Regions from separate parts of the Protofrankia symbiont of Coriaria myrtifolia genome, predicted to be linked through region 4. Evidence: riboswitches for the same ligand, from Rfam matches in the RefSeq annotation. Region 4 holds a riboswitch; each other region holds the start of a gene.

Region 1 (7,439 bases), on a different contig from region 4:
GGTCGACATCGACGCCATCGAGGCGTCGGTCTTCCAGCGGTCGCTGCGGCCCGACACCGGCAAGGTCTACCAGCTCAAACGGGAGGTCCTCGAGTTCAAACACGCAATAATACCGCTGTACGCACCGCTGCGCGCGCTGGCCGAGCCCGGCGTCATCGGGATCGACCCACGAATCCGGGCGTACTTCCGGGACGTCGCCGACCACCTTGAGGAGGTCACCGCGCGAATCGCCCGGTTCGACGAACTGCTCTCCTCGATACTGCAGGCGACCCTGACGCAGGTCACCATCGCGCAGAACGAGGACATGCGCCGTATCAGCGCCTGGGTCGCCATCGCCGCGGTGCCCACCGCGATAGCCGGTATCTACGGTATGAACTTCGAGCACATGCCCGAACTGCGCCAGATCTGGGGATACCCGGCGGTCCTCTGCCTGATGGCGACGGTCTGTTTTTTCCTGTACCGGGCGTTCAAACGGAACGGATGGCTCTGAGCCGAATCCGCCGAATCCGCTGGACCCTCGGCCGCGCGGATCGGGACGGCCCGGCCAGCCGCCGCGCCCGGCGGGCAATCCACGCGACCAGCCGTGTCATGCGGCCAGCTTGGCCTCATGACATGTGGCCAGCCATACGACCAATTGTACGATTCGATCGTATTGTACCGGTTGTCCCATGGCGTGACCTCCCCGTCGGGATTCACGAGGACCACGCTGTCAGCTACCGTAATGGATCGTGTCGGGCTTTCACAGGGGGCCGTTCCCTACTCGGTTCTCCCGATCCTCGCTCGGCGGCAAGCGGCGGCTCCCGATCCTCGGCCGTACCTTTGGCGCCGGCAGCCAGCGCGCCGTCGTCCCGCATCTCCACGACGAGGGCGGCGCGGGCCGATGACCCCATCGATGAACACCGTCCGCAGCGACCTTGTCGCAGAGCTCGCGGCAAGGTTGGAGCAGCTCGACCACCTGCTCGGACGCCTGGAAGACGCCGAGCGGCAGGCCGCGAGCGCCAGCGAGGACCTGATGCGTGCCCGGCACTGGCAGGAGGAGACGCTGCGCGCGATTCAGGACGAGCGCGCCCAGATGCGTACGCACCAGCGTGCTCTGGACAGCCTCGCGGACCGAACACAGACCGCTCTGGCCGCTCTGGCCGCCAGCCATCGCTCGCTGCCGCCGGAGGTCCACGAACTCGCGATCGAACTCCAGGTCCTACAGACCTCCGGTCTGCTCTCCCGCCGGCCGCCTCCCCGCACCCGCCACCAGTAACGACACGCCCTAACGAGGGGAGAGGTAGTGGTCCGCGAATTCGGCAGCGGCGACCGGTGAGGTTCGGAGCCGGTCCAGGCGAACGTCCTGCAGGCGCCGGGCGAACGGGTCGGCAAGTTCGACGTTGACCAGCTGCAGAAGTTTCGTCGATGCTTCCTGCGCCAGCCAGGCCCGGCCCAGGCACACCTCGGAGTAGGCGTTCAGCGGACGTTCGTCCGCGTCGTGCAGGGCTGCCGCCACTGCGAGCGCGAGCGTCTCACCGTCGACGATGGCGAGCCCGGCGCCCTTGGCCGCCGCCGGTGGTACCCGGCGCGCGGCGTCCCCGGCGAGTATGAGACGTCCGAACCGCATCGGTTCGTAGAAGACCGAGTCCATCGCGATGACGTTCGGCGGCTCCAGCAACGGCCCTTCCGCCAGTTGCCAGTCGGCGTCCACGGCGAGCCGGGCGTGCAGTTCCTCCCAGATCCGCTCGGCCGACCAGTCCGCGGCGTCGGCCGTGGCCTCCACCTGTAGATAGAAGCGGCTTGTCCGGTGGTCACGCAGCATGTGGCCGGCGAATCCCCGCGGGCTGACCCCATAAATGATCTTATCCGTGGACGGGGCGACCGCGGCCAGGACGGCGAGCCAGGCCCATGCGCTGTCGCGCTGTCGGATGTGGCGCAACGCGCCCTCGGGGATCGATCCGCGGGAAACGCCGTGATGACCGTCGCAGCCCGCGATGAAACGGCTTTCCACTGTCTGCCGCTGCCCGTCGGCCGTGACGAACGAGACGGCGGGATGGTCGGAGGTCAGCGCGTCCAACATCACGTCAGTGACGCCGAACTCGATGACGCCACCCGCGGCAAGGTAGGCGGCAACCAGATCGGCGACGAGCTCCTGCTGCGGGTAGACGACGTGATGGCGTCCGCCCGCGTGGCGATCATACTCGACGACAAACGCTCTGCGACGATGCCGGAGCTCACAGTTGTGGTGTGGCGCACCTTCGGCCCGCAGGCCGTCGGCAAGCCCGTTGCGCTCCAGGGCGTCCACCGCCGCCGGCCCGAGCAGCCCGGCACGTGGACGGCTTTCCACCCTGGCCCGACTGGCAGCCTCGAGCACGAGCGTGTCGATACCCCGACGAGCCAGTACGACCGCCGCCACCAGGCCCGCGACACCCGCGCCAATCACAACGACGCCCACCCGGCGAGGACGCGGCCGCGAGGCAGACGCGCCCGGCTGGAGCGCGCCGTGCCCGTCCGGTGCAGACCCCGGAGCGGAGCGCGTCACGGCGAGCGCCTCCCCCGGGAGCATCGACACGATTCCTGATCACCCGCCATACTGCCCTGATCACATGGCTGACCCGGACGAACCGATCCGGGCGAGGCACTGCCAGAGTACGACGTCACATTCCGACACGCGTCAGGAGGCCGACAGCCCGGCACCAACCAACCGGACAATTTTCGCAAAAGGAGCGGAGTGTTGCTGGCGGATAGCGCTGATCGCTACCTAAAGTAGCGATATTGTTGACTATCCGTGCCCGAAGGCCCCCAGTCGACCATCTGCCGCCGCTATGGCGTATTGTCATCCTCCGCATCCCGCAAGTCACGGAAAGCGGCACGTCAGCCGAGCGACCAAAGGTCACAAGCCAGCTGGTCGCACCCGACGCCGCCCCGGCCGGCGAAGGAGGATGGGGTAGAACAGCCGGTTATGACACTTCATACAACTACTTGGGGTAGTTGTGAGGGACTAGTGTTTACTAGCGCCATCCGTATGAACTAGTCTCGCGTCGACGGCACGACACACCGGGCCGAACTGCCGAATCCTGCCCGCGGTCCCGGTGTTCCCTCCGAGTCGTCACCAGGGCAGGAGCGGGGGACCCATCCTCCACCGGGCGGCACCGAACCGCGGTGTCGTCCTCGGGGTGAAGTGCGCAGCGCGATGGTCGCGCGACCCACCGGGCAGCCCAGCCCGAACCCGACAGCTCACCTCGCAGGCGAACGGGAAGGATCACAACCTTGTCTGCGCATGATGTGCAGCCTGATCCGGCACTACGATCGCGTTCGTCGCAGACGGCTTCGCCGTCACCCCGCCGGCAGCAGATCGACCGGCACGTCGACCGCCCGACACGTGGCCGACATCGCGCGCCCACGCAGCAGTCCGGAACGGGCCGCTCGCGAGCTCGGGCCGCTGTCGCCGTGATGACCACCGGTACCGTCGCGGTGTCCGGTGTCGCCCTGGCCGGATGTGCCACAGCCGACTCAAATTCCGACGATGCTTCCGTCACCTCGCCCATAACGCTCGGATCACAATTCGGTGGCCAGGCGTCGCTGGCCAGCCTGCGCACCTCCACCATCAATCCGCTGTCCACGGGCGGTTCCGGATCGGTCACCAGTCAGGTGCTCAACCAGACCGACCTGCATCCCAAGACCGGTGTCGTGCTCAAAGTCACGAATTCGGACGTCTCCGTGAAGGCAGACCAGCCGGTGGAGGTGGGATTTCATCTTGAGGACGCGGTCACCCACGCGCCGCTGGCCAACCAGCTCGTCAAGGTCCAGGTGAAGCTGCCGGAGGGATGGGCGACCTTCAAGCACCTTTACACCAACGAGCAGGGCTTCACCAGTTACACTGCCAAGGTTCTCACCACCACGCAGGTCACCGCGATTTTCGACGGAACCGACGCTCTGCGGTCGACACGGTCGACCAACGTCGGCACGTTGACCGTGATCCCCAATACCCCGGCGCCCCGGCCTTCCCAGACTGCCCGCGTCAGTGGCTCGGCCTTGAGCAGCGCCGTCTCAGGCGCACTCGCAGTCGCCAGCTCGTTCGGCGAACGGGCGGTGTATCTTGCGGCCCAGCAGGCCGGCAAGCCCTACGTCTACGGCGCGGAGGGCCCCTACACTTTCGACTGCTCGGGGCTGATCCAGTACGTCTTCAAGCAGTTGGGACGCAACCTCCCCCGCACTGCCGAGGCACAGTACCAGGCGACCACCCGGATATCGCAGTACAACAAGCAGCCGGGTGATCTGATTTTCTACGGCACGCCAGGTAATATCTACCATGTTGGCATTTATGCGGGCGATGGTAAGATGTGGGTGGCGCCCAAGTCAGGCGACGTCGTCTCACTGAGGCCCCTCTACACCACGTCGTATTCTGTCGGCCGGGTTCTCTGACTGAACCGATCAGCCCGCGTCCGCAGCTGGTTGTCAGTACATGGCTTCGTGTACTGACAACCAAACCTTATAAACACAATTCACAGGCGGGTTCCCACACAGCCTCCCCCTCCGGTTGTGCGTGAACCTTGCCGCCAGGTCGAAGTTGTCGATGTCGACACCGGCCTGGCGGCACTCCGCGGGCGGCATCCCGCGATGATGACTTCCGCTGGTCGGACCGAGCCAACCCCCCCAGCTCGGAAAGCCCGGCGGAACAAGAGGCTTCCGCCGGCCGGTCGTACTGGACCCCCCCCACAGTCCGGCCGGTCGGCGGGAGCCGCCCCCTCTCACCGACCGGATGCCCGGCCGAGACCGAAGCTCCCCTCAAGGCGTCTCCTCCGCGAGTTCCCCAAGCCACGGCGGACGACCGGACGCCCGCTCCTACGCCTTGAACTGCCTGGAGAAGTCCCACAGAGCGCGCGTGATCCGCTCGTTCCACGCCCCGTCGACATGCTGGACATGGGTTTCTGGCGAGCAGCTCGGGCTCTGCCCGACCGACCCCACCGTCGCGACGGCGACAAACTTCAGCCCGTTGTCGGGCGCCGCGCAGGCAACCGCGAGGGCGGCACGCCCACCTTCGCCAAGGCCCCAGATGTAGATCCGGGACTGATCGATCTTCGACCGCTCCTGCGACACGTAGCGCACGACGTCACGCAGGTACTGCACGTCCGCGCCCTGAGGATCGTCCAACCTCCATTCGCCGTCCACGGCTTCCGGGTAGACCACGGCGAAGTCCCGTCGGTCGGCGAGCGTCGAGGCCTCGGTGATCTTTTCGATCGCGCCCGCGTCGCTGTTGTCGTCATGCAGGACGAGGACCAGCGGCAGCGGCTTGCCGGGGTCGGCGTCGGCATGAACGGTGAGCTCGCGTTCGGCGGAGAGGTACCCCGTCGGTATCTTTGCCCGCTCGGTGTCCGGGTTACCCGAACGGGACACGTAGATCCAGGCGACCACGAGCACGGCACCGATGATCAGCACCCGCTTGCGGTTCTTGGCCCATAGCTGTTTCCCGGCTTTCAGCGGATTCGACACCACGAGACAACCGAACCACACCAGGAGCCGTCGATTCGGCTGATTCGCCTCGCGTCGTGGACAAGTCGGGACCTACCCGGAGTGCGCTGCCTCACACCCGACCAGCTTGCGACACCAAATGATCACTAAAAGTAGTCAAACAAGCATGGCCGGTACGGCAACCACGGCACGGCTCGTTCGTTGACGTGGTGTATCCACCAGAATCTCGACAACATCGGATTGCGGGGCATACGGCTGCCGGAACAGGGGTGAGGCCGAAGTGGACAGTGGTCAGGAACTCGACCATCGACTGATCAAGATCGAACACGAGCTGTCGGTGTTCGGCCGGCGCGCCGAACGCTTCCGGATGGCCATCGCCGACGACTCCGGGACGGTTCTGGACCGCTCGGCCTACCTGCTGCTCAGCCACATCCACGAACACGGCGCCGTACGGCTGACCACCCTGGGCACGGTGTTCGCCCTGGACATCTCCACGGTGAGCCGCCAGGTTGCCGCGCTTGCCGCGGCCGGGCTGGTGGAACGCACCACTGATCCCAGCGACCGGCGGGCGACGCTGGTGAAGCTCAGCACCCGCGGCCAGCAACGCTACCTCGCCACCCGCTCCGCACGGGTAGAAAAGATCAACATCCTGATACGGACCTGGGGCCAGGAAGAGCTCAGCGTCTTCGGCGCGCTGCTGGGCCGGCTGAACGTGGCGATCGCTGAACACGACCGCAGCTACCTGCCACCGCAGCACGACGAGCCGTGTCCCGCACCCGCCACCCCGCCGACCGCCGGGACGGACTGACACCGAACACCGAGCGGTAGGACGCCTCTCCCCGCGCCCACGGAAGATTCTTCGCGACTCCTCACCCCGAGTCGGGCACGACCCCAGGTCACAGGGGCCCCAGAGCACAAGGGCCCCGGCGTGGCCCCGGGGCAGACGTTAGGCGTGGACGTCCAGGGCGTGCAGGCGCGCCTGCCGCAGCACCTCCGTCTCCGGCGGGCCGGCCAGTTCCGGCAGCCAGCCGTGCACCCAGGACAACAGCAGGTCGGCCAGGGCCGGGTTCTGCGCGAGGACCGGACCGTGCAGATAGGTACCGATCACACGCCCGTCCACGACACCGTCGGTGTGGTCCGGGGTGCCGTTACCGACCCCCTTGCGCACGGTCCCGAGCGGCCGGCCGTGCCCGTTGGGCAGGGTCCGGGTGCGTCCCCCATGGTTCTCGTAGCCGAGCAGCAACGGCAGCGCGAGCTCGGGGGCGGGTTCGACGACGATGTCACCGACCGCGCGCGGCGGCACCGGCTGCTCGAACGAGCGTCGCGTCTCCACGTCCACCAGGCCCAGGCCGTCGTGGATCCGGCCCTCACCACCGGGGAAGGACACGCCGATCACCTGGTATCCGGCACACACCGCGAGCACAACAGCGCCCTGGGCCACCGCGTGCGCGATGGCGTTGTTCTGGCGCAGCCCCTCGGCGGCCAGCACCTGCGGCTCGTCCTCACCGCCGCCGAGCAGATAGATGTCACACCCGGCCGGCACCGGCTCCCCGGCCGGGACGCCGATCACCTCGGCCGGCAGGCCGCGCCAGCGCAGCCGCTGCGCCAGCACGGTCGCGTTGCCACCGTCGCCGTACGTCCCGAGCAGCTCCGGGTAGATCAGGGCGATCCGGGTCGCTGAGTCCCGGCTCATGCCACAGCCCCGATCATGTCGCCGTGGATGGTCACCTGTTTGGTCACCTGTTCGTCCTCACCGGGGCGACCCGCCCCAGGATGTCGCGGAAGGCGGTGTAGTTCGCGACCACGTCGATGATCTTCTCGTCCAGGGTCGCCGCCGCGCTCTCGGCATCGGGATGGACCGCGTGCGGGATCTCCGCGTATGCCAGCCGGACGCTCATGTCCTCCTTGCGCCCACCGGTGACCAGCACCTGCCTGCCCCGCAGCCGCTCGAACGGGACGTCCCAGATCCAGGACGGGTCACGCCCGTC
Region 2 (7,439 bases), on a different contig from region 4:
CCAAGCCGGCCCCGTCGGCGTGGAGCGACCAAGAAACGCTGGAAACGACGCCATGCCCCGCTAACGATTTTTGGTTGGACACGATACCCGGTTCCTCCAGCTGGTACTGAAGGGCATCGCTGTCCGAGAATCCTGACGGCACGCGCGGGAGCCCCGGCACGAGATAACCATCTCGTCCGCGCCGAGGCTCCCCCGGGCCCCTCGAGGTCCGAGGCCCGCTTCCTGCGGTTCCAGGTGCGTTGCCCGGTCCTCGCCCACCAGCACCCTCCCGCCCGACCCGGACCGGGACGAGATGGAGCCGGCGTACTCCCCCGGGGCTGGGTCAGTCCAGGCAGTCGACGAGCACGTCCCGGCGCCTCCCTGCGCGGAACTCCCACTCACCACACGTCGATCTTTCTGCCACTTAGAGTGATAACATGAGTCGGTGGTTTGGACGCTCTCGACGCTGTATGTAACAATCAGCGCGCCGTGCCCAGCGTCCGCCCGTTCTCGCAGCAGCCCCAGCATGTGCTACTCGGTGTAGCCGTCGAGTTCGTCGGTCGACTCGTCAGCGAGCAGCGCCTCGGGGTCGTTGGCGGGCGCGACGGCCAGCCCCACGCGGGCGAGTTCACCACCGGCCAGCTCCTGCGGCAGGGTGCGGGCACGGTTGCCCGAGCCCGGCGTGGTCGAGTAGAGCTGTGATGTCCTCGTCACCACCGTCCACGGCCGTCACGGCGTGGGTAAGGCGGACGTTGTTGCAGACGCTGAGGTTGGACGAGGTTCCCGGACCGGAGCAGGACCGCCGATGCGCTGGGCCCGCAGTCGTACCCGCTCGACTTCGGGCCGATGGCTGACACGAACTCCGCCGACCCGTACGGGCACCACCCGACGGCTTGTCGAGACCGGCCAGGCAGGCGAGCAGCGTGGACTTCCGGAGCCCAAGGGGCCGGTGCCGGCGACGCCTTGGTGGGTGGAACCGGGCGCAGTCTCCACGGTGGCGCGATAGGGGGACCTCGTCGAGTCAGTCCGGCACTCGGGTCAACTCCAGTCACCACCCGCCATGTAGCTCTGGATGGTGTCGGTTCCGCCTCAGTTACGTAGCCAATTCGCCGGGTCCCGGCTTTGGCTTCAAGGACCCCCGCTGTCTCACGTCGGCCCGCCAGCCGAACCCTGTGCGGCGCGGGGCCGCACAGTAAGCCTGTGGGCGATGTCGTACGGATGACCGCGGGCCTAGGTGGTCTGCTGGCCGTTGCAGTCATCTGCCTCACCGTCGCCCGGGTGCCGCTTCGCCGGGCGATGGTCACCGCCGCGGCCCGCGCGGTCGCCCAACTCGCCCTGGTCGGCCTGGCATTGCGCGGGGTGCTGGCCGCTCCAGCAACAACGATTGCGGTCCTCGCCGTGATGCTCACCGTCGCGACCCTGACCGCGACAGGCCGCCTCACCGGCTTCCCCCACGCCGGGCGTGTGGTCCTCACCGCCTGCACGGTCGGCGCGGCGGTCACACTCGGGATCATCTTCGCCGTCCCGCTGCTCGACCGATCCGCACGCTATCTGGTCGCAGCCGGCGGGATCGTGATCGGCGGGGCCATGACGGCCTGCACCCTCACCGGCCGGCGGCTGTTCGACGCGATGGTGCGCCGCCGCGCCGAGGTCGAGGCCTGGCTCGCCCTCGGCGCCACACCGCGCCAGGCGGTCGCGGACCTCACCCGTACCGCCGTCCGGGAGGCCCTGCTGCCCGCCGTCGACCAGACCCGCACGGTCGGGCTGGTCACCTTGCCCGGCGCGTTCGTCGGCGCCCTGCTCGGCGGGGCAAGCCCCACGGACGCGGCACGGTTCCAGCTGGTCGTCCTCGTCGCCCTGCTCACCGCGGAGACGCTGGCGGCCGTCATCCTGGCCTGGCTGTTCGGTGCTCCTACCCACATCCCCGACCAGAATACGTAGATAGAAACCGTTGTGGTGACGATGGTTTCTATCTACGGAAGGGGGTTGGGGCGGACTCGGGTACCATCGGCAATGATTCTATTTCATATGGTCACTGACATCGGGAAACATCATTGTTTCTCGACACCGCCGGGGTGCCGCCTTCCGACGGTACGAATCCTGCCGCTTATCACGGCCATGTACTGCGGCAGGCTCCATCGTTTCGTCATTTTTGTTCGGGGTTTCAACGTCCGAGAAAAGAGGCGGATTCCCGGACGCCAGAATCGTGATCGCCGGCTTGGTCGCGCGGATGGTCATCCAAGGAGTCTGACTCTGCGCAGCCACAGCTTCGCATGGATGGTCAATGTCACGGCCTGTGGCACGGTCTGCCAACAGAACTCGAAATCTCGATGCTACCCGGTCGATCCGATTGTCCACAAAGCGTGCAAAAATCTGCGTCAAAAGGTGGTAAAGATGCCACGGAGACGACCCGCCTGCTGCGACTGCTTAAATATACGCGCGCGCATGCACACGCTACCGGCAATCGAGGTCGAAATCAAGTGTCGACGTTCGGTTGTGCGCTTTTTCACCGCGCCTTGCCGGCCGGCTGCCCTTCGCGGCTAGGGTTCTGCCGTGCCTTCGCAAGGAGGGCGCGCATCGGGCGAAACACGCCGAGTCCTGCCCCGTCCGATGACCGTCAAACCAACGGCAGGAGCGGGGGAACCACTTCCCGGGCGCTGCACAGCACCCTTGGGGTGAAGCCGCAGGATGCGGCCGGGCATTTCCCAGCCCGAACCCGACAGCTTACCTCGCAGGCGTAGGGAAAGGGCATCAAGATGTCCCATGCGCGTGCCCGGCATCGCAAAACCAGGCAGACCACAAGTTATACCCGCGCGCTAGTCGCCATTCCGACGCTCGCCGCCGCCATCGGCGGCGCCGGCATCGGACTCTCGGGGCCCGCCAGCGCGGCACCGCCCGAGGACCAGATATTGTCGGCAATTGTTCAATGCGAGTCCGGAGGCAACCCGACTGTCGTCAACTCGATAGGCGCCGGCGGACTGTTCCAGTTTCTTCCCAGCACGTGGCAGGCGACCGGTGGAACCGGGCTGCCACAGAACGCCAGCGTTGCCGAGCAATGGAAACGCGCCCGGATCCTGTACGCCCAGCAGGGCACGGCTCCATGGAATGCATCGCGGTCCTGCTGGGGCGGAAAAGTCGGCAGCGCCACCGACACGGCTCCGACCGCTACCGGACCGCAACAGGCGAATGCCCAGGAACAACCGACGAGTCCGGCCGGCAACGAGGGCGAGAACACCACCGGCGACGCTCCCCAGGATGCCGGCGGTGTCCCACCCCCTTCCTTCGCCGCTGACCGGAACTGGCGTTCCTACCGGTCGCCCTGGTATCAGGACATCGACCCGGCCAGCGACTAACAACTCGTTTCACAAAGTCTGATCAACTGCGGTGTGTCGTACCAGGAGCGGGCGGGTTCCGCCGGTAGACCTCGGTCATGCGTGACGAGGAGACGGTGAGCGAGGAACTGTGGAAGCGGCTGGAGCCGCTGATCCCGGCCCGGGAACGGCGGCTCCGCTACCCCGGTTGACTGCCGGTCGACGACCGGGCGGCCCTGGAGGGGATCGTGTGGGTGCTGCGCAACGACGTGCCCTGGCGGGAATTGCCGAGGACGTTGTTCGGGGTGACGTGCTGGCGGCGCTTGCGCGACTGGCACGCCGCCGGCGTCTGGCAGCGCCTGCACGAGAACCTGCTGGACGAGTGCACCGCCGCCGGCCTGCTCGACCTGCACCGGGCGCTGGTCGACTCCTCCCACATCCACGCGCTCGCAGGGGGCCTAGACGGGTCCGAGCCCGGTCAACCGTGCCCACCTCGGCAGCTGTCGGCATCGGGTGAAAACTGGATCTGTTCCTGATCTTGCGATCGGAGTGGCCCTCGGGGTGCTCGCTGAGCACGATCAGTCTGCTGTGATCATGTGCCGGGTGCCTCTTTGACCTTGGGGTTCTTCTTCCGCATCTGTCGGGTGTGCTCGTCGACGGGGTGGACCGGGCCGATAATCGGCTGCGGTTACGTGTCCGGGCGTCGGGTGTGGTGTGTCCGGGGTGTGGGGTGGTCGCGGAGCGGGTGCACGGGCAGTATCGGCGCTGCGCTGGGCCGCTGTGGTGGCGGGAAAATGCGGCCGCACGGCCGTCCGGGACGCCGGTGCATCTGTGATGCGCGCGAGCTCGGGAGTCAGGATTGCGGTGAGCACGCCGGTGAACGCCTGCCGGTCGTTGTCACATCGCCAACCTTCGCTGCCGGCGGTGAGATCCGGAGCGGCGCTTGCGGGGTGGGTGTAGGTACGCCACACCGCGGCGGTGAGAAAGGTCAACTGTTCGACCAGCCGCAGAGCGTCGCGGTCGGGGGTTGCCGGGGAGAGGGTGGCCACGGTTGCCGCCAGATCTCCGCTTCCGGTGGCCCAGGAGACAACGACCGCACGGCGACCAGGGTCGTAGGCATACCGGCTCACCGTCCGGCGCCTCTTCGCACTATCGGTACCACCCGCCGTCCACCACGGCCCTCTTCAACGGCCGACGACTGGAAACCACTGTCCGTGGTCGCCATCTACGAGATGACATCTGGTTGCCGTTGCAACGTCACCACCACGTCACCACCGGGGCCAGTTACCGATCTCCGTAGCAACCTCCGCGGCCTGTTCGCGCAGGTCACGGGGGGTGGACCCTGTGTACCAGCATCCGAACCGATTGATCTTGGTTGCAGGCCCTGAAATCGCCATCCACCCGGTCGCCACCCGGGCCCTGGCCAGGGACGATGCTCCGTGACCGCACCGACTGCACCGACCGCAACATCGTCCACCGAGGCGAACAAGTGTTCCGTATACCTGGCGGTTCCGGGCACCTCAGCCCGTCTGCCGACAGCCACATCCACAGACCGGCCGAGGCTCGGAGACGTTTCCGTCGCAGGTCCATCGTCACCTGTGGCCGGACATGGAACGCGAAGGCAAGCGCGCGGTCAGTGCGGCTGGTCGAGTTGGCTGGCGATGAGTGGGAACTCGGCTTTGAGGAGCGTCAGCAGTTGCTCCTGGAGTTCCCGCAGCGCGGTCGTGGCGATTCGCCACACGATTGACCAGTCGACCTCGAAGTATGCGTGAACGGCGATGTTGCGGAATCCTGTGACAGGCCGCCACGGCAGGTCGGGCCAGCGCTCGCGGACCTCGGGGGATACTCGTCCGGCCGCCTCGCCGATCACCAGGAGTTTCTGGAGGACGGCACTCTGGATCAGATCGCTTTCCAGGAACGCGGCCTCGTCGACATCCTGGACGAACGCCGTCGCGGCGACCGCGGCTTCGATCATGTCGACGAGGTAGAGCTCATCACGCCGCATAGAGGACCCGAGCCTCCGCGAGCACCCGGTCACGGATGACCCACTTCAACCGGGACTTGGGCACCAGGTCGACGGGACGTCCCACGATTTTTTCGAGATCATCTCGGAGGTCGACGATCTCGAAGCCAAGCATCGAGTTGGGCGCCAGCACGTACAGCAGGTCGACGTCCGATTCGTCGGTGTCGTCGCCGCGAGCCACCGAGCCGAAGACGGACAACTCGGCGACGCCGTAGCGCCGGCACACCTCGGCGATCCGGCTGTCACGAAGGTCGACGGTCACATCGCCATTATCGCCAGAGACAGCCACAACCGCACGACTGCACCGCCTCACGCGCGACGCCCGCCGGCGTCCTGCGTGCCGTGCGAACCACCACCCAGCTGCGACCCGCAGCGTCGCAAAGCAGTCCGACGCACGAGGTGCATCTGCTCATGCGTCCCAGTCGCCGGCGCCGCCGAGTTGCTCGATCCACTCCGCGGACAGCTTGCCGCGAGATTCATGCCCCGAGTCCAAGCGTGGGGGCATAGTCGCGGCGGCGGTTCGGTTGGGTGAGGATCTCGACGCTGTCGATGGCCTGGTCGATCGCGCCGGGGAGATGGCCGAGCGGGCCGTCGGGTCGGTGTCCGAGCCCGGTGAGGAGGGCTCGCAGCTGCGGATCGCTGATCGCATCGGTCAGCGCACGGGTGAGGCGTTGCGCGCCGAGTACCTGGATGTCCCGGGCATGAAAGCGGCGCGGCGCGGGGTCGACAGGCTCAGCCAGACCAAGCCGGTTCGTGACGTCGGCAAGGTGACGGGCTGCGGCGCACAGCGCTGCTTCACGTTCCCGCCACCGCGTCGCGCTGAGCGTGCGGTGCAGGTGCCGACCGACCTGGTCGGCGAGGGTCAGCTGCGCGAACGCGGTCATCAGCCACTTGCTGTACGGGGCCCAGCGGCGTTCGAGGAGAAAGCCGATCCGGACAAGGTCGCGGGCCACGCGGGCGGCGAGCATGCGCGAGCCGAGGTCGTCCCCGCGGCCGCCGGTGCGGCCGACGAACGGTTCTTCCTGACTGACCCGCAGCCAGCCGGCCGCCAGGACATAGCGCCAGACGTCGTCGGGGTACCAGGTCAGTGCCCGACGCCGCGCGGTGAGTAGATCGAGCGGGTCGTGCAGGACCACGCCGCCCGTGAGGCTGGCCATGATCTGGGTCGGGGCCAGCAGCCAGTCCGCCAGATCCATCCCGCAGGCGGGGTCGACGCCGAGCCGGTCGAGAAAGAACGCCTGCGCGGTGGTCACCTCCACCTGGTGCTGTGGTCGGCCGTCGTGTCGGTCGCTGTCGGGGTAGACGACCGGGAAATCGTCGAACCGAGCTGGCAGCCTCTCCAGGGCGACGCCGATCGGCGTGGTGTCGAGATCTGGAGGGACGAACAGTTGCACGCGGGGGCCGAAATCGTGGTCCGTGGAGACCTCGTCGTCGAACCCGAGTACCTCGGACCCCTCACCGAGCAACGCGGCAGCGTGAGGCACGTCCGCGATCAGCGGCCGAACCGCCCGCTCGTAGAACCGTCGAGAAAGATCGCGACCGGGCACGGCTCAGCGATCCTCCTCAAGGCATCCCGTCATGTGCCAGGCCTCTTATCGTCCCCGCTGCTGCCACGTCTGCGCACCCAGTTTTTCGCCAGCCGTCGGGCCGTCTGAGCCAGTGGCGGTCTCCAGGTTCCGCCGCACGAGCAGGCCGCCGATCCCCAGGAGGTCGTCGAGTAGTCGCCGCACACGCTCGATCTCGTCGGCGGTGCAGTCGATCAGGACCTTGACCTCGACGTCGCGCTTGCCCGGATTCGCCGTCACAAAGAATCCCACCACGCCAGCGCCGACGGCACTGCCGCGGAAGACGTCCACACCGGCGCCGTCCGCGGCCACGGTGCCCTCCAGGTAGCCATAGTCGACGGGATACACGGCCTGCGGCACCCGCGGGTGCCTGCTGCCGGCCGGGCGGTCCACCACCAGTCGCGAGGTGGTTGTCAACTCGTCGAGGTTGCCGAACAGCCGTGCGCGGAACGTATCAGACATGATCTCCGCCGAATCGAGGACATCCACGAGCGAAGCCACGGACGCGAAGCGGTCAGGGCCATATGCATTGTCCTGCCGGCTCACGTGAGACCGCGGTGG
Region 3 (7,439 bases), on a different contig from region 4:
CCAGCGAGCTGACCAGGGCGTTCGGGGGCCTCGCCGCGTTCGGCGGCCGCACCGACGGACCGGACCGGACGGATGGCGGGCAGGCCCGCTGACAGCTTTCGTCTCTTTTCCCCGCTCCGTCCACGCCGACGCCAGTATGCACGTACGGTCACCATAGTGACGCCGCTGGCTGCTGCGTTCTCCTGACATGTCGGGGGCGGAAACTGGGAGCGGGGCCACAGCGGCGCCCGTACGGCCCCGACGTCCGCCAGAGATCTGTCACCGCTGGATACGATCTAGGTTGCCGAGCTGATCGCGGATGCGGTTCCCGGCCGCGGCAGATGGTCGGCTCGCCCGGTCCGGGAGCCGACAGCGGGGGCGGCCAAACCGCGTCGCGGCCCGGCGCGGCTACCGGACCGGTACGTGTGGACCCGCAAGCGCCTGCGACGGACGTTGTGGGCGTCCTATGTCGACAAAGGGATGTACATGACGCCCACCGAGCAGCCGACCATCACCGACACGGACGATCTGTGCGTCGCGACGATCCGCACCCTGTGTATGGACGCGGTGCAGGCCGCGGCCTCCGGGCACCCGGGTACCCCGATGGCCATGGCACCGGTGATCTACACGCTGTGGCAGGAGTTCCTGCGCTTCGACCCCGACGATCCCGCCTGGCCGAACCGGGACCGGTTCGTGCTGTCGGCGGGGCACGCGTCGACGTTGCTGTACGCGACGCTGCACCTGGCCGGCGTCCGGGCGGTCGACCCCACCTACGAGACCCTCGGGGGGCCAGCGGTCACCCTCGACGACATCAGACGGTTCCGCCAGCTGGACGGGAGGTGCCCCGGCCACCCGGAGTACCGCTGGACGTCGGGGGTGGAGGCGACCACCGGACCGCTGGGCACGGGCGCGGCGACGGCGGTGGGCATGGCCATCGCCGGACGCTGGCTGGCGGCGCGGTTCAACCGGCCCGGCTTCGACGTGTTCGACCACGACGTGTACGCGCTGTGCGGCGACGGCGACCTGATGGAGGGGGTCGCGGCCGAGGCGGCGTCGCTGGCCGGCCACCTGCGGCTGGCCAACCTGTGCTGGATCTACGACAACAACCACATCAGTATCGAGGGCGGCACCGACCTGGCGTTCACCGAGGACGTGGCCACCCGGTTCATCGCCTACGGCTGGAACGTCACCCGGGTCGGCGACGCCAACGACCGCACGGCCCTGGGCCGCGCCTTCGAGACGTTCCGCCGTGAACCGCACCGCCCGACCCTGGTCATCGTCGACAGCCAGATCGCCTTCGGCGCCCCGACCAAGCAGGGCACCGCCGCCGCGCACGGGGAGCCGCTGGGGGAGGAGGAGATCCGGGCGACGAAGCGGTTCTACAACTGGCCGCCGGACGCGCACTTCCTTGTCCCCGACGGGGTGTACGAGCACTTCGCCGCCGGTGTCGGGAAGCGGGGCCGGGCCGAGCGGGACAGCTGGCTGGCCCTGCTCGACCGCTACCGGGAGGCATATCCCGATCTTGCCGGCCAGCTCGACCTGATCTGGCGTGGGCAGCTGCCCGACGGCTGGGACGCCAACATCCCCGTCTTCCCCGCCGACGGCAGGGGCCTGGCCACCCGGGACTCCTCCGGGAAGGTCCTCAACGCCGTCGCCGCCCGGGTGCCCTGGCTGGTCGGCGGCTCCGCCGATCTTGCCCCGTCGACGAAGACCCGGCTGACCGTCGACGGCGCTGGGGACTTCCAGGCCGCCAGCCCGGGCGGGCGCAACCTGCACCTTGGCGTCCGCGAGCACGCGTCGGCCGCGGTGGCCAACGGGCTGTCCCTGTCCGGGCTGCGGCCGCTGTGGTCGACCTTTCTGATCTTCTCCGACTTTGCCCGCGGTGCCCTGCGGCTGTCCGCGCTGATGGAGCTGCCGGTCATCCACGTGTTCACCCATGACTCCATCGGGGTCGGGGAGGACGGGCCGACGCACCAGCCGATCGAGCAGCTCGCCTCGCTGCGGGCCGTCCCCGGCCTGCTGGTGATCCGTCCCTGTGACGCGGGCGAGGTCGTGCAGGCGTGGCGGGTGGTCATGGGCCTGCGGCAGGAGCCGGCCGCGCTCGTCCTGAGCCGGCAGGCGCTGCCGACGCTGGACCGGGCCCGCTACGCCGACGCCGCCGGGCTCGCCCGCGGCGGCTACGTGCTGGTCGACCCCGCCGACGGCGATCCCGAGGTGATCCTGATCGGTACCGGCAGCGAGGTGCACCTGGCCCTGGCCGCCCACGAGGAGCTGACCGCGCAGGGGGTGCGCGCCCGGGTGGTCAGCCTGCCGTCCTGGGAGCTGTTCGAGCGGCAGCCCGCGCAGTACCGCGACCAGGTGCTCCCACCGGCGGTCCGCGCGCGGGTCGTGGTCGAGCAGGCGGCCACGCTCGGCTGGGAACGGTACGCCGGCCCGGACGGGGTGATCATCGGTATGCGGACCTTCGGCGCGTCCGCCCCGCTGCGGGCGTTGCAGACCAAGTTCGGTTTCACCCCGCAGGCGGTGGTCAGTGCCGCCAGGCAGAGCCTGGCCGCCGTCAGCGCTGTTGGTGACCCGGCGTAGACCGCGAGGATCCGGATCCGAAGATTTCGGTCACGATGTCGACGGCCGGCTGGTTCCCGGGGGAGTCCGCGGGAGCCGGTCGGCCGACGGCCCGTTCCGGTGTTTCCGCGATCGTTCCCTGCCGATCGTTGTCGGTTGTTGTCGGTTGTTTTGCGCTCCGGGTGTCGGCTTGACCTGGCTGTGCGCACCTGAGACGGTGAACAGGCCCCATGGTCGTGCGAGCGGTCCTGGGGTTTGGTTGTGCACAGGTTCGTCTGGTGTGCAGGTGACTGGGTACAGAGCTGGTTGGCACAGAGGTTGTACAGGGGCAGACGTGGTGGGTACCGGTAGGATTCTGCGTTTCGACGGGGTTCGTGGCTACGGTTTCATAGCGCCTGACGCTGGCGGCGACGATATTTTCATGCACGCAAACGATCTTCAAGATGAGAAGCATCTGTTCCAGCCCGGAACGCTGGTGGAGTTCGAGGCGGAGGAAAGCGACAGGGGCCCGAAGGCGTCGGTCGTCCGCCTGGCCCGTCGGGCCCAGGCCCGTCCGGCGCCAGCGAGTCCCCTGGCTTCCCCGAGCATGGCCAACGGGCGTTCGGACGCCGATGACGACGACATGTGCGACGTCCTCACCGTCGGGGAGTTCCGACACCTGCTGACCGAGACGCTCATCGAGTCGGTGCCGACCCTGACCGGCGGCCAGATAAGCCAGATACGGCAGCGGCTGACCAGCCTCGCGCAGGCGCGTGGCTGGGTCGAGTCCCAATAACCGGCCCGCTCAGGCCCCTACCGGCCCGGCCCGGAATCTGTCGACCCGCGCCGGTGCCCGGGCGCGTCGTTGCTGCCCGGACGCTGCGCCGGCCACACGGCTGGCCACGCTGCGCTGGCCGTACCACTGACCACACCATGCGCACGGCCGGATCTGTGACGTTGCTCCGGCTGGTCGATTCGCCTACCTGCGGGCGATCCGCCTGCCCGGCTGCGAAACACAGAAACACAACAGCGGAAAAAATGTTGCTGCCGGTCCGCGTTGACTGTTGCACGATACGCACCGGTTATCCGTGGAAGCGGTGTGTAGCGCCGTCACGCTGTGGCCAGCTTGTACCGTCTCGGCGGTCATCCTGAGACAGCACGCGTAAATGATACGCACAGTGAGTGCTGTACGTCGACATGCCGAGAAAACCGCCGCTTGCGACTACCGAAAGTAGTTCGCTACGTTGGCCGGGTTCTCAACGGCACCGGACCGCACGCCGAGTTCTGTCCACGGTCCGGTGTCTTCCGACTAGCGATCGCCAGGACAGAAGCGGGGGACCCACCTTTCCGCCGGACGTCGCCACCACGGTGGCCGTCCTTGGGGTGAAGTCGGCCGCGTGTATCCGCGCGTCGACCGGGCTTCCCGGCCCGAACCCGACAGCTAACCTCGCAGGCGTATGGGAAGGATCAGCGTTGCCTGCACATCAGGTGAATTCAGGTCCGGCTGCCGTACATCGTTCCAATTCCAATTCCAATTCCAATCCCGGCCCCAGGCGCGGTCGTCATCGCGCGCCCACGACCCGCTCCACCCTCGGCCGGATATCGGCGCGTACCGCGGTCGCCGCCGCGGCCACCGGCACTGTCGCCCTCTCCGGGCTGGCCTCGCCGGCCCTGGCGAACGACCGGGGCCTGGACACGGGCGGGACGGGCCGGACCGACGCCGCCACGACCAGTACGACCACCGCGACCAGCACGAACGCTGCCCGGTCAGCCGCCTTTACGATCACCCCGGCCGCCACCACGGGCACGGGCACGCTGGCGGCGCAACCGGTGAGTTTCTCGACGTCCTCCGCCAGCGGCTTCGGGGCGAAGCTCGTCTATCTGGCGTCGAAGCAGGCCGGCAAGCCGTACGTGTGGGGTGCCGAGGGGCCGCGGGCGTTCGACTGCTCCGGCCTCGTCCGGTACATCTACAAGCAGCTTGGCCGCAGCGTCCCGCGGACAGCCAACGCGCAGTACAACGCCTCCCAGAAGCTGTCGAAGAACGCCCGGCAGCCCGGTGACCTCATTTTCTTCGGCCGGCCGGGAGGCATCCACCATGTGGGTGTCTACGCCGGGAACGGGATGATGTGGGCCTCCCCGCACACCGGGGCCGTGGTCCGGCTCCAGAAGGTCTACACCAGTAACTATCTGGTCGGCCGTATCAGGTGACCGACCGCCCGGGCCGGGCTGGCGGCCACGGGGTGTCCAGGAGCCCCGGGCGGACAGCGCGGGAAACCACGGGTGGACGCCACGAAAATTTCTCCCGGTTGTTGCCGGACAGATTTTCTCGGAACACCGTCGGATTCTTTTGGCTCCCGTTCCGGGTGTTCAAAAAACGCCTGTAGAAACGCATTGAATTGCCTTTTTGGCGCTCTGGGGGCGACACCGGAGCCTCCTGAAGCAATGTGGTGAACGGCCTGTTCGGCGACCCGAATGACGTTTTCCCAGCGGCTGGTAGAGAACTCGGGAAATATAGTTCTCGAGCCGGCCCTAGAGAGTACTGTGCCGGCATTTCCGGCAACGGGCGATCCTTTCGACGATATTTTAGGTGAGAGTCTGATTATGGCCAGGGGAAGGCACAGAAAACCCGGTCGGTGCAACGGCGCCGCATTAGCGGGCACCGTCGGGCTCATCGGGACGACGGCTGGAATGATGCTGACCGCGGCTCCGGCCAGCGCGGCCGGGACGTCCGGGTCCGCCGTCGTCACCGACACGACCATCGCCCGCGTCGCCGCGAACGCGGGGCTGCCCAGCTGCCGAGGGGTGCCGCTGGGCACCTGGGTGGCGGTGGCGCTCGCGGAGTCCGGTGGCAACGCCAAGGCGCGTAACGCGCGCGGTGAGGACTCCCGCGGGCTCTGGCAGATCAACGCGCGGGTCCACGCGAGCTGGCTGGCGGGCAGGAACCTCTACGACCCGGCCACCAACGCGTGGGCTGCGAAGAAGGTGTGCGACAGCCAGGGCGTGCGTGCCTGGAGCGCCTACACCAATGGTTCCTACCATCGTTATCTGACGCGGGGAAACACCGCCGCGGCGGCGGTGAAAGCCAGCCCGGCGAGCGCGTCGACAACACGGTCGAGCACCCCTGTCCCGGCCGTCAGCGGGATCAGCTACACCAGCCGGAACTGTTCGGTCCCATCGTCCGCGGCGACCGTGAGAAACGGCAGTAAACCGCGTACCGAGGTGGCCAGGGTACAGCAGCGGCTGACCGATCTCGGATACTCTCTCGCGGTCGACGGAATATTCGGTCCGCGGACCACCAGGGTGGTGAAGGATTACCAGCGGCAGCACGGCCTCGTGGCCGACGGAATAGTCGGCGCCCGCACCTACGCCCAGCTGTTCCCATGCGGCTGACAGCTGGGTGCTACTGACGGCCCTGGGTACCTCCCCCTCCCTCGGGTGCCCGGGGCGCCACCGTCCGCGGGCGGCCCCGGCCCTGGCCCACCAGGCCGGGGCCGCCGCGGACGGTGCGTACCGCTGGACAACGGCCGTCAGGTCAGCGCCAGTTCCTGCGGGACGACGATGACGTCGACGAGCGCGCCGCGCCGCCACACGGTCAGTTCGAGCGGGCGGCCGATGGTGTCCTCGGTCATCAGCCGTTGCAGGTCCCCCGGGGTGGCGACCGGCTGCCCGGCGACGGAGAGCACCAGATCGTCGGCGAACAGGCCGGCACGACCGGCCGGGCTGCTCACGACGACCTCGGCCAGCCGCACGCCGTGCCGCCGACCGAACCGCTCGGCCAGGTGCGGCGGCAGCGGTGCCCGGGTGCTGGCGACCCCCAGGTAGGCGCGCCGTACCCGGCCGTCGCGCATGAGCGCGGCGAGGATGTGACGGGTGGTGGTGTTGACCGGGACGGCGAGCCCGAGCCCGATCCCGGCGACGGCGGTGTTCACCCCGACGACGTGGCAGTCGGCGGTGACCAGCGCGCCGCCGGAGTTGCCCGGGTTGAGCGCCGCGTCCGTCTGGATCACTTCGTCGATGACGCGGACGGTGGCGCCGGCCCGGGTGGGCAGGGAGCGCCCGAGCGCGCTGACGACCCCCGCGGTGACACTGCCGGTCAGGCCCAGCGGGTTGCCCACCGCGACGACGAGCTGACCGACGGAGAGTGTGGCGGCGTCGCCGAGCGTCGCCGGGGCCGGCGTGCCGCCGCGGGCCCGCAGCACCGCGAGGTCGGAGAGCGGATCGGCGCCGATCACGTCCACCTCGCTGTGGGTGCCGTCGGCGAACTCGGCCAGGCCCGCCGCGCCGCCGCGGCCGGCCTGTCGTCCCGTGCGCCTCGATCCACTGTCGACGACGTGGGCGGAGGTGAGCAGGAAGCCGTCGTCGGTGAAGACCACGGCGGATCCGGCTCCCTCGCCGCGCGGCGTCAGTACCCGCAGGCTCGCGACGGCGGGGGAGACGGTTGCGGCGACTCGGGTGACGACCTGTGAGTAGGCATCGAGCGGATCCTGCATCCTGGCCTCCCATCCTGCTTACATAATTACGTCATTAGAAGCAGCGGATGACGCCCAATGTTCCCTGAGTGTTCCCGAGGTTCCCTGGGCCTGTTCGTTCCCCGCGACCGGCGGCGGGACGGCGGCGGGATGTAGGTTCACCGACGTGGTCGAGGTGTCCAGGCAGCGCTTCGAGGACCTGGTGGCCGAGGCGCTGGACAGCCTGCCGCCCCAGCTCGGCCGCCAGATGTCCAACATCGCGGTCGTCGTCGAAGACGAGCCGCCGTCACCGGGGCTGCTCGGGCTCTACGAGGGCGTGCCGCTGACGCAGCGGGGTGACTGGTACAGCGGGGTGCTGCCGGACCGGATCACGATCTACCGGTGGCCGATCTGCGACCTGGGCCGCACCGAGGAACAGGTCGTCGAGCAGGTGCGGGTGACCGTCATCCA
Region 4 (7,439 bases):
TCGCCCGCTCCGGCGGGCGACACCGGACGGTTCGGTCGCGTCACGCGCCCAGCCGCGACGGGGAGCGCGTTTCGGGCACGGCGGGAGCAATGCGGCAGGGCATCGCGACAGGGACATGTGGCGGGTACACGTGGCGGGGCATCCCGGTAGGGCATGGCGGGGCATAAGGCCCGTGGTCGGGAACAAACCGGGCCACGGCCACGGGCCGGAGTACCAAAGTGCTGATAGAAGGCACCGCCCAGGTCGTACGGACGGCTCTCGACGCATTCGCACGGGGCGCGGCCGGGTGCTTCCCGGTAACATAACCAGGCATGGCACCGGAAATCGCGATCGACGATACCCCGGCCGCCAGGGTGTGTCTGCCGGGCACGGGTCGACGCGGGCCGCAGCCACGAGATCCACGCGATCGAGGATCTGCTGGATGCGCTCCCGCGCGGTGAGCGACGCGCCCGCGCCCGGGCCGACCGCGGGCAACCCCGGCGGCGAGCGGGACGATGCCACCGGGTAGCCGAAAACCAACGGATGACACCACTCTCGACGAGGCCGAGAGTGAGGACGACGGCATGGTGCACCAAGCCCGGCAGACCATCCGTACTCACCCGTTGCGGCCGTCCTACCGGACGGGGAGTGTTCGTCATACCCTTCGCGCAACTTCCCGGCACGGCACACGTCCGAATCGGTAAAATATCACCGAACCGGGCACGCCGCGCCCCGACTGTCCACAGGAGCCAGACCGATGCCCATTGCCACCCCAGATATCTACGCCCAGATGCTCGACCGGGCCAAGACGGAGGCATTCGCCTACCCCGCGATCAACGTCACGTCGAGTGAAACCCTGAATGCCGCGCTGAAGGGCTTCGCGGACGCCGGGAGCGACGGTATCGTACAGATTTCCACCGGCGGGGCCGAATTTCTCTCCGGTACCAGGGTGAAGAACATGGTGCTCGGCGCGCAGGCCCTGGCCGAGTTCGCCCACCATGTCGCCAAGGCGTATCCGGTCAACATCGCGCTGCACACCGACCACTGTCCTGCCGGCAAGCTCGACACCTACCTGCGCCCGCTGGTCGCGATCTCCAAGGAGCGAGTGCTCAGGGAGGGCCGCGAGCCGCTGTTCCAGTCCCACATGTGGGACGGCTCCGCGGTCGAGATCGAGGAGAACCTCAAAATCGCCGACGCGCTGCTGGCGGACACGGCCCAGGCGAAAATCGTCCTGGAGGTGGAGATCGGTGTCGTCGGCGGCGAGGAGGACGGCATCGTCGGCGCGATCGACGAGAAACTGTACAGCACGCCCGAGGACATGTGGCGGACTGTCGAGGTCCTCGGCGCCGGGGAACGGGGCCGCTACCTGGTCGCGGCAACCTTCGGAAACGTGCACGGGGTATACAAGCCGGGCAATGTGAAACTCCGTCCGAGCATCCTGCGTGATGGGCAGCAGTATGTCGCGCAGAAGCTCGGGCTGCCAGCCGACGCCAAACCCCTCGACCTGGTCTTCCACGGTGGGAGCGGTTCCGACCTGTCCGAGATCCGTGAAGCGGTCGATTACGGCGTGATCAAGATGAATGTGGACACCGACACCCAGTACGCGTTCACCCGGCCGGTCGTCGATCACGTCTTCCGGAACTACGACGGTGTCCTGAAGGTGGACGGCGAGGTCGGCGTGAAGAAGCACTACGATCCGCGCAGCTACGGCAAGGCGGCCGAAGTCGGCATGGCCGCCCGCGTCGTGAAGGCGTGTGAGGACCTGCGTTCCGCGGGACGCTCCCTCGCCAACTGACCCCGCTCGGACGGGACGGCTCCACAACACGCTCGCCAGACCGGGCTTCGTCGTCCGGCTGGCGAGCGTTCGCGTGTGGGCGTCAGTCCCCGGGCATCGGGTGACCGCCAGCCGTCACCCGTCAGCGGTCATTCCGCATATGGCGCGGGTTCCGGAAAGGTCGCACCATCGTCGGATCACGGGTACGGTACACACCGTCCTGCCGTTCTATGCGTCTTCGGCGAAATCAACGGTGTTCCGCGCCGCGTGCGCCCGGCCGGCCGGGCCCGGCCTTTGGCCCGGAGCACGCGGACCGCCGGCTCGCACACGGGTTCCTACCCGGATAATCCGGTTCCGATCGTCACCGCCACGACGGGATACCGAGTTTTCCCGGCAATAAAAGTACGATGAAAGCAATAAGCGCGCGCACCCGCGCGCTACCATCCGCTCCCGAGCCCCGGCAAGAGCTGTCGGCCCGATGTGCGCATCCTCACGAAGCGGATTCCCCGCTTGTTCGGCGCCCAGCAATTGTTGTTATGGTCTGCGCCGTGCTCGCGATACAGCGAACACACGTCGGGCGGCACGCCGAATCCTGCCCTCGTCCGACGAAAACCCAAACTTGTGGCAGGAACGGGGGACCCACTTCTGGGCGCCGATATCGGGCGTCCTCGGGGTGAAGCCGCAAATGCGGCCGGGCAGTCCCAGCCCGAACCCGACAGCTCACTTCGCAGGCGTGGGGAAGGGCATAAACCAATATGTCCAGTGCACGTTCCCGAAATCGACATCACGAAACCGGCCGAACCCGGCTGGGCGCTCGGGCGCTGGTGGTCGCTCCCGCCCTGGCCGCGGCGGTCAGCGGAAGCATCGTGATGTCACAACCCGCCAGCGCCGCCACCACCTGGGCGCAGCTACGCCAGTGCGAATCCGGAGGGAACTACAGCACCAGTACCGGCAACGGTTACTACGGTGCCTACCAGTTCTCGCTGAGCACCTGGCAGAGCCTCGGCTACACCGGGCTGCCCAGCAGCGCCTCGCCCGCCACCCAGGACGAGGCCGCGCTGAGACTGGCCAACCGGTCCGGCTTCGGCCAGTGGCCGGTCTGCGGCCAGGGGATGGGCGCCGACCAGCTGGCGGCAGGCGCCAGTTCGTCCGGGGCCAGTTCGTCCGGCAGCGGCTCGGTGAGCGCGGGTGGGTCGACCGGGACCCAGCGCTGGGTGGTGAGTCAGAGCGCGCAGCGTCTCGCGGACAACACGCTGTTCACCACCGGGCTGATCTACCAGGTGCGCTCGGACGTACGAGCCTGGCAGCGCCAGATGAACAGGCTCGGCTACCGGATCAAGATCGACGGCCGCTACGGCCCCCAGTCCGCCTTCGCCGCCGTCCTCTTGCAGGGCTCGCGGGGCCTGCAGGAGGACGGCATCTGCGGCCCACGGACCAGGGCCGCCACCTTCGGCTGAACAACCGACTGAACAGCCGACTGAACAACCCGGCAGTCGAACGCCCCTCGGCGGCCAGCACCGCCCACCGGCGGCCCGCACGGCCCGAAAACAGGCGGCTCACCCGTGGCTGGACATCCGACGGATCGGGCTGGAGCACCACGGACAGCACAGCCATGATCTCTTCTCGTGTCAGGCCTCCGGCCGCATCCGGGAGAACCCCGGATCCGGCCGGCCTGGGAGCCGATCCGGCGGGGTCGGGAACCGACCCGGACGATCCTGCTCCCCGGCGTGCTCCAGAAGTGACAACAAGCACATTATCGATACGCAAGAAGCTTTACCCGTCACCATAAGTCACAGAATCCGGAGAAGGTGACCCCGCAGCGAAGCGGAGTCACACCGTCAGGTACGGTGACACATTCACGGTGCCTAGCCCATTCGGGTGATAACGGTCACGTGGGTGTAGTTCATCCGACACCCCGATTTGCTTCGATAGAACCAGACTCGCTAGAGTTCTCCCACTCGCCGGATCGGTGAGGCCGCCCGGACGGACGCCGAGTCCTGTCCCCGTTCGGTACGGCCCGAGCTACCGCGGAGCCACAAGGACAGGATCGGGGGAACCACCATCCGGACGTCCTCTCACGGAGTCCTTGGGGTAAAGCCGGCAGCGTCCCTCGGCGCCGCCGGCCGGGCTTGATTCCCGCCCGCACCCGACAGCTCACCTCGTAGGCGACGGGAAGGACCGACCCACATGCCGTCTGGTGGCAGGCACCGCGCCCCGCAACCTCCCTCCACCGTCATGAAGGTTCTGCGTACCACCGGTGCCGTAACGGCACTCGTGAGCAGCGGCCTGGCCGTCACGGCCGCACCCGCGAGTGCGGCGACCTCTGACGACTTCGCCAAACTCCGCCAGTGCGAGTCCGGTGGCAACTACCGGATCAACACCGGCAACGGCTACTATGGCGCCTACCAGTTCGACGCCAAGACCTGGCACAGCCTGGGCTACTCCGGTCTGCCCAGCGACGCACCGCCGGCGCTCCAGGACGAGGCCGCCTACAAGCTCTACAACGCCCGCGGCTGCTCCCCATGGCCGTCCTGCTCGGCCCAGCTGGGTCTGACCCGCAACGGCCCGGCACCGTCGTCGTCCAGCAGCACCGCCGCCTCCGCTCCCAGCAGCCCGATACAGCGCGCGATCACTCCGGTGCAGCCGGCGATGACGCTGGAACGCGCCAAGTCCCTGTTGAACTCGGAGGACTTCACCGGGACGGCGCTGTCCACCGCGCTGGCCGGCGAGGTCCGCCCCGACGCCTACGTCTGGCAGAGCGAGATGCGCCAGAAGAAGTTCATCCTCCAGGTGGACGGACGCTTCGGACAGGAGTCCCAGGGCCTGGCATCGCTCTACTCGTATCTGACCCGGGTGGACGACGGCAGCACCGGTGTGGTCGGCAAGAACCTCTGGGACGTCACGGTCACCAACCCGACCGTCCTGTAACATACCAGGCGCACCTTTCGCGCCATTTTGTGGCTTGAAATTCTGCGGCTTGAAATTTTGCGGCCAAAGGTTACGGAACGCTCAACGCTGTTCCTTTGCCGCCGGGTCGCGGCCGGATGACCTACCCGCCGCGCGCCCCGATCAGGTGATGGACCTGCCGGCTCACCCCCCTCCCGGCGGGTCCATCATCTGACGAACTCTCCCGGCTGGACGCGCCGCCGATCGGATCCGGCAGGATGAACCCCATGACAACCTCGCCCGGACGACCGGATCTGCTCGGTGGCCCACCGCCGACCAAACTCACCATCGATCCCGCCGCGGCGCGGGCGCTGGGCGCCGGCGAGGATCCGGAGACCGTCGCCGGCCACTTTCCCGACTCCAGCCTCGCCTGGGCAACCCTGGCCGAACGCTCCCTCGACGCCGGCAGCCCGGTGACCAGCTACGCCTATGCCCGGACGGGATACCATCGCGGTCTCGATCAGCTACGCCACGCGGGCTGGCGCGGGCACGGGCCGATTCCGTGGTCCCACGAGCCCAACCAGGGCTTCCTGCGGGCGCTCGCGGCACTGGCCCGCGCGGCCACCGCGATCGGCGAGACCGAGGAAGCGACCCGCTGCCGCGACTTCCTCGCCGACAGCGACCCTCAGGCGGCCGACGCCCTGGGCCTCAAGACCATCTGAGCCACGCGTGGGCGCCGCCTCACCGCTGCCTCACCAGCGTGGGGACACCCACGTCCGCCGGCAGCCTACTGACATCCGATGTAAGTTACGGTCGACGTAAGTTACAGGCGATGTAAGTAGAGGCGGATGGCGTTCGTCAATCGCACCGAAGAGCTTGCCGCGCTGGAACGCTGGTGGGCCTCGACCGACCCGCGGCCGGCGGTGGTCTGGGGACGGCGCAGAGTCGGCAAGACCGCCCTGCTGCACCGCTTCGCCGCCGGACGGCGGTCGGTCTTCCACACCGGCGCCGGCCGCGCCGCCCCGGGTGAGCTGGCGCAACTGTCCCGCCAGGTCGCCGACAGCCTCCCCGGACGGTTCCGGGACCTGCTCGCACGCCCGTACACCGACTGGGACGACGCACTCGACGACCTGGCCGCGGCGGCGGAACACGAGCCGCTCCTCGTCGTCCTGGACGAGTTTCCGGAGATCGTCGCCACCTCACCGGACCTGCCAGGCGTGCTGCGGGCCTTCCTCGACCGCGCCGCGGGCAGGACCAGGCTGCGGCTGCTGCTGTGCGGGTCGGCGGTGCGGCACATGACCGCGCTCCAGGAACAGCGGGCACCGCTCTACGGCCGGTTCGACCTGTCGCTGTCGCTGCATCCGTTCCGCCCGCACGAGGCCGCGCTGATGCTGCCCGGGCTCACCCCGGCCGACCGGGCGTTCGTGTACGGGCTGGTCGGCGGAGTACCGCTCTACCTGTCGTGGTGGGATCAGGACGCGGACGTCACCGACAACCTGCTGCGGCTGGCCTGCCAGCCCGGCGCGTCCCTGCTCACCGAGGGGCAACTCGTGCTGGCGACCGAGGTGGAACACAGCGAACATCCAGCGGCGGTGCTGCACGCCATAGCCTCGGGCCGCACGCAGTACAACGAGATCAAGAATCACATCCGGGCCGAGCCGGCACGCACCCTGGACCGGCTCGTCGAACTGCGCCTCGTCGAACGCGTCATGCCGGTGACCGACACCGCGCGCAGCCGACGCCGTGTCTACCGGATCGCCGACAACTTCCTCGCCTTCTATCTCGGCACGCTTTCCCGCTTCCGCCCCGAGATCGACCGCGGCCTCGGGGAGGCGCTGCTGCCCGTACTGCTCGAAAGCCTCGACGATCATTTCGGCTCGCCATGGGAGGAGGCGTTCCGGGAGCATCTGCGACGGCTGGCCGTCGCGGGCTCGCTGGGGCCGGGCATCGTCGCGGTCGGGCCCTACTGGGGCGCCGCGGCCGGGACGAGATCGACGCGGTCGTACTCGCCGGCCGGGACCGGCATCCCGTGCTGGCCGGCGAGGCGAAGTGGACGCGAAGCGTCGACGGCCGACGGCTGGCCGCCGGCCTACAGGAGAAGATCCGCGCCCTGCGGCCCGGCGGGCCCACGGCGAATCCGCGAGAGGACGGCACCGGGCCACGCAACGGTGGCGGCCAGCGGGAAGCGGACCCTCCCGGATCGATCCGCCTCGCTGTCTGCGCCCGTGAGGAGATCCGGAACCCGCCACCCGAAACCCTCACCGTCACAGCCAGCGACATCTTCTCCCCGCCCTGACGCTGCCGGGTTCCGGGGCCAGTCCGTTGTCGGCGGGTCGGCAGGTCTGCAGGGACGCTGGAGCGCGTGGCGGGCACCATCCCGATCCACGAAGTCCGCAAACCGCCTCGGATGGGCCGGCGTTTCCAGGATTTCCTGGGCGGCACGACAAACGGTGTGAATCCAGGGTTGTGGCCGCGGCACCGCATTCATATCGTTCGGCAGCCGCAGCCGCCGGAACAGCGGACGGAACAGTAGCCTTGTTGTTTGCTGATACCGGTTTCAGTACGGACAAGGCCCGGTATACGCGGATCCGGTGCATACCGTGCTTCCATGCCCTCTGCCGAACACGAATCCCCGGTCGCCCTGACCAAGCTCGACCCGGACCTGATGGCCTGGCTGTTGGCCACCGTGTTCAACGTCAAAATGCCCGATTACCACCACGCTCGCACCGAGGCCACCGACGTCCGCGTCATGGTCCCGCGCACCTACCACGCCGACGGCATCGTGCTGTTCTGCGATCCG

The links. Region 4 has a riboswitch for cyclic di-AMP ahead of CM1CMNOD_RS02615 (transglycosylase family protein). Riboswitches for the same ligand answer to the same signal wherever they lie in the genome.
Region 1: linked by a shared signal. The riboswitch ahead of CM1CMNOD_RS20295 (C40 family peptidase) and the one ahead of CM1CMNOD_RS02615 (transglycosylase family protein) in region 4 are both predicted to bind cyclic di-AMP.
Region 2: linked by a shared signal. The riboswitch ahead of CM1CMNOD_RS24140 (transglycosylase family protein) and the one ahead of CM1CMNOD_RS02615 (transglycosylase family protein) in region 4 are both predicted to bind cyclic di-AMP.
Region 3: linked by a shared signal. The riboswitch ahead of CM1CMNOD_RS23990 (C40 family peptidase) and the one ahead of CM1CMNOD_RS02615 (transglycosylase family protein) in region 4 are both predicted to bind cyclic di-AMP.

What each region holds. Positions count from the first base shown of each region.
Region 1 is NZ_CAAAFS010000346.1:16,434-23,872, forward strand. It holds gene corA (magnesium/cobalt transporter CorA) at 1-490, shown strand, start outside; gene CM1CMNOD_RS20285 (hypothetical protein) at 893-1,255, shown strand; gene CM1CMNOD_RS20290 (4-hydroxybenzoate 3-monooxygenase) at 1,265-2,545, opposite strand; cyclic di-AMP (ydaO/yuaA leader) riboswitch at 3,069-3,244, shown strand; gene CM1CMNOD_RS20295 (C40 family peptidase) at 3,433-4,404, shown strand; gene CM1CMNOD_RS20300 (PHB depolymerase family esterase) at 4,825-5,472, opposite strand; gene CM1CMNOD_RS20305 (MarR family winged helix-turn-helix transcriptional regulator) at 5,732-6,259, shown strand; gene CM1CMNOD_RS20310 (type 1 glutamine amidotransferase) at 6,398-7,144, opposite strand; gene CM1CMNOD_RS20315 (Mur ligase family protein) at 7,188-7,439, opposite strand, start outside.
Region 2 is NZ_CAAAFS010000290.1:2,256-9,694, forward strand. It holds gene CM1CMNOD_RS16225 (hypothetical protein) at 511-693, opposite strand; gene CM1CMNOD_RS16230 (ABC transporter permease) at 1,198-1,920, shown strand; cyclic di-AMP (ydaO/yuaA leader) riboswitch at 2,559-2,731, shown strand; gene CM1CMNOD_RS24140 (transglycosylase family protein) at 2,736-3,332, shown strand; gene CM1CMNOD_RS16240 (transposase) at 3,503-3,826, shown strand; gene CM1CMNOD_RS16250 (HepT-like ribonuclease domain-containing protein) at 4,924-5,295, opposite strand; gene CM1CMNOD_RS16255 (nucleotidyltransferase family protein) at 5,285-5,575, opposite strand; gene CM1CMNOD_RS16260 (DUF4037 domain-containing protein) at 5,790-6,860, opposite strand; gene CM1CMNOD_RS16265 (inorganic pyrophosphatase) at 6,906-7,340, opposite strand.
Region 3 is NZ_CAAAFS010000196.1:4,876-12,314, reverse strand. It holds gene CM1CMNOD_RS11090 (SPFH domain-containing protein) at 1-92, shown strand, start outside; gene tkt (transketolase) at 460-2,562, shown strand; gene CM1CMNOD_RS11080 (cold-shock protein) at 2,876-3,316, shown strand; cyclic di-AMP (ydaO/yuaA leader) riboswitch at 3,828-3,990, shown strand; gene CM1CMNOD_RS23990 (C40 family peptidase) at 3,994-4,728, shown strand; gene CM1CMNOD_RS11070 (peptidoglycan-binding protein) at 5,122-5,910, shown strand; gene CM1CMNOD_RS11065 (S1C family serine protease) at 6,048-7,010, opposite strand; gene CM1CMNOD_RS11060 (metallopeptidase family protein) at 7,156-7,439, shown strand, end outside.
Region 4 is NZ_CAAAFS010000050.1:6,155-13,593, reverse strand. It holds gene fbaA (class II fructose-bisphosphate aldolase) at 737-1,774, shown strand; cyclic di-AMP (ydaO/yuaA leader) riboswitch at 2,354-2,502, shown strand; gene CM1CMNOD_RS02615 (transglycosylase family protein) at 2,509-3,210, shown strand; cyclic di-AMP (ydaO/yuaA leader) riboswitch at 3,770-3,935, shown strand; gene CM1CMNOD_RS02610 (transglycosylase family protein) at 3,941-4,681, shown strand; gene CM1CMNOD_RS02605 (DUF3151 domain-containing protein) at 4,927-5,361, shown strand; gene CM1CMNOD_RS02600 (ATP-binding protein) at 5,488-7,095, shown strand; gene CM1CMNOD_RS02595 (hypothetical protein) at 7,248-7,439, shown strand, end outside.